2 regions of the Kitasatospora brasiliensis genome follow, and region 1 is predicted to be linked to the other one. Evidence: predicted binding sites of a transcription regulator. Region 1 holds the regulator's gene; the other holds the start of a gene.
What was found. Region 1 encodes HrcA, which represses chaperone genes, less so after heat shock. Its sites were predicted from a motif close to TTNGCACTCNGNNNNNCNGAGTGCNAA; they were not measured.

Region 1 (3,165 bases):
GCGCGGCGGACGGCACGCCGAACAGCTGGTCCAGGTCGGGCTTGACGGGCTTGCTGCGGCCGAACAGGGTGTCCAGGAATCCCACGGCGGTCCTTTCGGTGCGCGAGCGGCTCAGCGGCCGAGCTGCTCGGAGATCTTCGCCAGCTGCTCCAGCCGCTTCTCCAGCGTCGGGTGGGTGGAGAACAGCTGCGAGGCGGTCTCCCGGGCGCTCAGCGCGGGGGCGAAGTAGAAGGCGTTGTACGGCTGGGCCTTGCGCAGGTCCTTGGTGGGGATGGCCGCGATCTGCCCGGTCACCTTGGTGAGCGCGGAGGCCAGCGAGCTGGGGCGGCCGGTGAGCTGGGCGGCGGCCCGGTCCGCGGCCAGCTCGCGGTAGCGGGACAGCAGCCGGGTGAGCAGGAAGCTGATCGCGTAGACGACGATCGACACCAGCGGGATGATCAGCGCCAGGATGGCCGCGTTCTGGTCGTTGTTGTTGCGCCCGCCGCCCATGAATCCGCCGTACATCGCGATCCTGGTCATCGCCCCGGCGAGGACGCCGAGGAACCCGGCGATCGTCATCACCGCGACGTCCCGGTGGGCGACGTGCGACAGCTCGTGGGCGAGGACGCCCTCCAGTTCCTCCGGCTCCAGCCGGCGCAGCAGCCCGGTGGTCACGCAGACCACCGCGTTCTGCGGGTTGCGGCCGGTGGCGAAGGCGTTCGGCATGTCGTTGTCGGCGACCGCCACCCGCGGTTTGGGCATGTCGGCCAGCGCGCAGAGCCGGTCGACGGTGCCGTGCAGCTGGGGGAACTGCTCCGGGGACACCTGGTGGGCGCCCATCGCCCGCTCGGTGATCTTGTCGCTGAACCAGAACTGGGCCACGAACAGCCCGCCGGAGATCAGCACGATCAGTGGCCAGGCGCCGCGCAGCAGCGCGATCAGCAGGCCGGTGAAACCGACGTACAGCAGCCCGATCACGAACATCGTCGCGACCATGCGGCCGGTCAGGCCGCGGTCGGGCGCGAAACGGGTGTGCTGGCCCGAGCTCGACATCGCTTGCTCCTCCGTTCGCCGTCGCTTTCGATGCTGCCACCCGGACGGCCTCCCGGCACCACCCCGGCGCCGGGAGGATCGAACTGCCGGGCCCGCGTGGGCCGGTGCGGAACTGCGGGGAGGATCACCCCGGTCGGGCCGTTCCTGCCGTAGGACCCGGGCCTTACACTGGCAGGTACGGATCTGGCACTCGGGCGTTCAGAGTGCCAAGGCCGGGGCCCTCTCGGAGCGGCCCGCAGCAAGGCATACAGACGGACGACGTGCGAAGACGGAGGTGCGTGCCCCATGGCCGGTGAGGTCCGCCAGCTGGACGAACGCAAGCTCGCCGTGCTCCGCGCGATCGTGCAGGACTACGTGGGCACCGAGGAGCCGGTCGGCTCCAAGGCCCTGGTGGACCGGCACAACCTCGGGGTCTCGCCGGCGACCGTGCGCAACGACATGGCGGCGCTGGAGGAGGAGGGCTACATCCACCAGCCGCACACCAGCGCCGGACGCATCCCGACCGACAAGGGGTACCGCCTCTTCGTCGACAAGCTCGCGGAGATCAAGCCGATGAGCGCCCCCGAGCGCCGGGCCATCCGGCACTTCCTGGACGGCGCGGTCGACCTGGACGACGTGGTGGCCCGCACGGTGCGGCTGCTCGCCCAGCTGACCCGGCAGGTCGCGGTGGTGCAGTACCCCTCGCTGACGCGCTCCACCGTCCGGCACATCGAGCTGGTGGCGCTGGCCCCGGCCAAGGTGATGCTGGTGCTGATCACCAACACCGGTCGGGTCGAGCAGCGGATGGTCGACTGCCCCGGCACGGTCGGTGAGACGCTCCTGGCGGACCTGCGCGGCCGGATCAACGCACGCGCCATCAACCAGCGCCTCCCGGACGTCCCGGGGCTGCTGGAGGAGCTGCCGGCGCTGTTCGAGCAGGTCGACCGGCCGACCGTGAGCACGGTCCTGGCGACGTTGTTCGAGACGCTCGCCGAGCAGAACGAGGAGCGGATCATGCTGGCCGGCACGGCCAACCTGACCCGCTTCGGACACGACTTCCCGCTCACCATCCAGCCGGTGCTGGAGGCCCTGGAGGAGCAGGTCATCCTGCTCCGCCTCCTGGGCGAGACCGGGGACGCCGCGATGACGGTCCGGATCGGCCGGGAGAACGCGTACGAGGGGCTGAATTCCACCTCGGTCGTTTCGGTCGGCTACGGTTCGGGCGACGAGAGCGTGGCCAAACTGGGTGTGATCGGTCCGACCCGGATGGACTACCCGGGCACAATGGGGGCGGTGCGGGCGGTGGCACGGTACGTGGGCCAGATCCTGGCCGAGTCCTAGCAAGCGGCCCTCCGCGGAGGGCCAACCAGTCGCAGCACTACTACAGGCGGAACAAGCGGAGCATTTGGTGGCCACGGACTACTACGCGGTACTCGGCGTCCGACGGGATGCGGGGCAGGACGAGATCAAGAAGGCGTTCCGGCGCCTGGCGCGCGAACTGCACCCGGACGTCAACCCGGACCCGAAGACGCAGGAGCGGTTCAAGGAGATCAACGCCGCCTACGAGGTGCTCTCCGACCCGCAGAAGCGCCAGGTCTACGACCTCGGCGGCGACCCGCTCTCCCCGAGCGGCGGCGGTGCGGGCGGCTTCGGCGCCGGCGCGGCGGGCTTCGGCTTCTCCGACATCATGGACGCCTTCTTCGGCGCCGCGGCCGGCCAGCGCGGCCCGCGCTCGCGCACCCGCCGCGGCCAGGACGCCATGATCCGGCTGGAGATCACCCTGGAGGAGGCCGCCTTCGGCACCACCAAGGAACTCCAGGTCGACACCGCCGTCACCTGCACTACCTGCAGTGGCGAGGGCGCGGCCCCCGGCACCACGGCGCAGACCTGTGACATGTGCCGCGGCAAGGGCGAGGTCTCCCAGGTCACCCGGTCCTTCCTGGGCCAGGTCATGACCTCCCGCCCCTGCCCGCAGTGCCAGGGCTTCGGCACCGTGGTGCCGACCCCGTGCCCGGAGTGCGCCGGCGACGGCCGCGTGCGCGCCCGCCGCACCCTGACCGTCAAGATCCCGGCCGGTGTCGACAACGGCACCCGGATCCAGCTGGCCGGCGAGGGCGAGGTCGGCCCCGGCGGCGGCCCGGCCGGCGACCTGTA
Region 2 (3,165 bases), on a different contig from region 1:
CACGCGGGCTTCGAGGCCGCCTGACAGCCAGGCCGAGCCTTGCCGGCCCAGCGGCCGAGCCCCTCACACGGGCCCCGGCGCGGAACGCTCCGCACCGGGGCCCGAGGCGTGCCCCGGGGCTCTTAGGCTGGAGGAGCTGGAGGAGAAGGGACGAGCGGACGGAGTGGACAGCGTGAGTGAGCAGGGACAGGGGCAGGACCAGGACCAGGGGCAGGACCGGGGCCAGGCGCGGGAGCCGCGGAAGGACGCGGCCGCCAAGGCCCGGCTGGTCTTCCGGGACCCGTTCGACCAGCAGTCCAAGGACGACACCGACTCCGGCTGGGGCGAGCGCCCCGGGGCGGGGGAGAGCGGTGGGCGGGGGCTGGACTGGTACCTGAGCCAGCGCCCGCCGCACCACGGGGACTGAGGGACGGGAACGGGGACGGTGCTGGGGACGGGACGGATGGCGCCCGTCGGTCAGCGCAGCGGCGCGACGAGCGCGTCGCGGATCTCGGTCAGCAGTTGGACCTCCTTGGCCTCGGCCTCCGCCGCCTCCTCGGCGACGGTCTTGCGGTGCGCGGCCAGCCTGTTCATGGGCAGGATCAGGGCGAAGTAGACGACGGCCGCGGTGATCAGGAACTGGAGCGCGGCGCTGAGCACCGACCCCCACAGGATGAGGATTCCGGACGTGACCTCACCGGTCGGGCTGACCCCGCAGGGCCCCTTGAGGCAGGAGCTGTAGGTCGCGAGGTCCTTCGGCCCGAACGCGCCGACGATCGGATTGATCACGCCCTTGACGAAGGCGTTGACGATGTTGGTGAAAGCCGCGCCGATGACCACGGCCACGGCGAGTTCGACGACATTTCCACGCAGCAGGAATTCCTTGAAGCCCTTCATGCCGCCTCGAACGACGAAGGCGCATTCCGGTTACGGGTGATCTTCCGCAGGCCCGGACTGACAACCCGTCCGGCCCAGCGCGCCCCCCGAGGGCGGCGGCAGCCCGGCCCGCGCCGGCCCCAGTGCCAGCGCCGCCGCCACCGCGAGCAGCACCAGCGCGGGCGCCCCGGCCCGCCGCCGCACCGCACTGCGCCAGCGGTGCCACCCGCCGCAGCCTCGCCGGATCGGGGGGAAGCTCGGCAGCTCCTGGGTGGGCGGCACGGTGGGCGCGGGCAGGGGGAGGGAGAAGCTCACGGCCGTCATCGAGGACCTCCGAGGTGTCGGCGACCCGGCCCCTCGTGGACCGGATGACCCCCACGATGGGCGTTCCCGGCGAACTCGGAAAGCCCTTTCCCCAGGCCTGTGGACAACTCGGCCCTGTGGATAACTTCGTACACCCGCAGGAGTTGCTCCGGCCTGTTCGAGTTGACGGCAGGCCTCGTGGCCGCCCCCCCGGCAGGCACCACCCATCGACCCCCGGCGGGCATGCGGAAAGGCCCGCCGCCCCCGCGCGAAAGCGGGGCCGACGGGCCTTCCCGTGGTCTGCGGAGCGCCGGGACGCTGCCCGGCGCCGACGTCAGCTCGCGGCCGGAGCCGGGCTGGACGAGGCCGAGGAGCCGGAGCCCGACGACGTCGAGGTGGTGGACGAGGAGGACGGCGTCGAAGAGGTCGACGACGACCCGGCGCCCACCGAGCTGCTGGAGGAGGAGCGGCTGTCGGTCCGGTAGAAGCCGGAGCCCTTGAACACGACGCCCACGGCCGAGAAGACCTTGCGGAGCCGTCCCTGGCAGTCGGGGCACGTGGTCAGCGCCTCGTCGGTGAACTTCTGCACCGCCTCCAGGCCGTGGCCGCACTCGGTGCACTGGTACTGGTACGTGGGCACTTGTCTTCCTCCTGGCACTCTCGCCTGATGAGTGCTAACGATGGTCAATGATGCGGTATTCCGCGGGATCAGTCCAGCGACTCCGGTGTGAGATGGGCCGGGACCGGCCGTCGCGGAGCCTTCCGCTCAGCCGTTGGCCGCGCCGACCAGTGGCTCCACGCCACCGCGCGCCACGGAACCGGCGCCCGAACCGGAGCCGGCCCGAGGCGCCGCCAGCAGGTGCCGCAGCGAGACCAGCGCGACCAGCCCCAGCCCGGCGCCGACCACCGGCACCAGGAACCCGGTCGAGGGCCCGTGCCCGTCGATCAGCCGGCCCGCCGCCATCGAGCCGACCGCCAGCCCCAGCCCGATCGCGCCGGTCAGCCAGGTGAAGGCCTCGGTCTTGGCCCCGTCCGCGACCAGCGTCTCGACCAGGGTGTAGCCGCTGATCAGGGTCGGCGCGATGGCCAGCCCGCAGACCAGCCCGGCGACGGTCAGCGCGATCAGGTTGGGCATCGCCCACAGCGTCGAGCAGCCCAGCACCAGCAGCGCGTAGCTGATCAGCATCCGCTGCTGCACCGACCGCCGCCAGGCGATCACGCCGTACAGCACGCCGGCCAGCATCGAGCCGCCGGCGAAGATCCCGTACACGGTGCCGCCGGCCGCGTGCTGCCCGACCTCGTCCGCGAAGGCGTTCACCGAGACCTGCATGCCGCCGAACACCGAGCCGACCCCGAGGAAGGCCCCGGCCAGCAGCCGGACGCCGGGGGAGGCGAGCGCGGAGGCGCGCTTGGTGCCGGGCTGCGGCACGATCCGGGCCGGGGCGGTGCGCCGCTGGGCGGCGAAGGCCAGGCCGCCGACCAGGGTCAGCGAGGCCTCGGCGACCAGGGCAGTGGCCGGGTTGACGAGGGCGGCGATGCCGGAGGCCAGGATCGGGCCGATCACGAAGGTGAACTCGTCCGTCACGGACTCGAAGGCGAACGCGGTGCCCACCCGGGCCGCGGTGGTGTCGGAGGCGCCGTCCGCGGAGAACGTGGCCACCCAGCGGGCCCGGACCATCGCACCGACCTGCGGCACGCTGGCCCCGGCCGGGACGGCCGCCAGGCACAGGCTCCAGACCGGCGCGTGGCCGAGGGCCAGCGCGATCAGCGTGCCGACCGAGACGGCGTGCACCAGGACGGTCGGGACGAGCACCGCGGCCTGGCCGTAGCGGTCGGCGAGCCGCCCGGTCTGCGGCCCGATCAGGGCCTGGGCGACGGCGGCGACCGCGGTGACCGTACCGGCGGTGCCGTACGAGCCGTGGGTCTGGGTGACGAGCAGCAGGATGCCCATGCTGAGCATCGCGTAGGGCAGCCGCGCGACGAGGGCGGGGGCGAGGAACGTCCACG

Region 2: a site for HrcA is predicted at 1,810-1,836, ahead of QWJ13_RS22570 (FmdB family zinc ribbon protein). Genes of this name have one in related genera too.

The regions. Positions count from the first base shown of each region.
Region 1 covers NZ_JAUOOW010000001.1:1,590,456-1,593,620, reverse strand. Annotated here, with positions in the region: gene pspAB (PspA-associated protein PspAB) at 1-85, opposite strand, end outside; gene htpX (zinc metalloprotease HtpX) at 112-1,032, opposite strand; gene hrcA (heat-inducible transcriptional repressor HrcA) at 1,318-2,352, shown strand; gene dnaJ (molecular chaperone DnaJ) at 2,420-3,165, shown strand, end outside.
Region 2 covers NZ_JAUOOW010000005.1:681,685-684,849, reverse strand. Annotated here, with positions in the region: gene QWJ13_RS22590 (sigma-70 family RNA polymerase sigma factor) at 1-24, shown strand, start outside; gene QWJ13_RS22585 (hypothetical protein) at 173-406, shown strand; gene mscL (large conductance mechanosensitive channel protein MscL) at 457-876, opposite strand; gene QWJ13_RS22575 (hypothetical protein) at 907-1,179, opposite strand; gene QWJ13_RS22570 (FmdB family zinc ribbon protein) at 1,493-1,798, opposite strand; gene QWJ13_RS22565 (MFS transporter) at 1,925-3,165, opposite strand, start outside.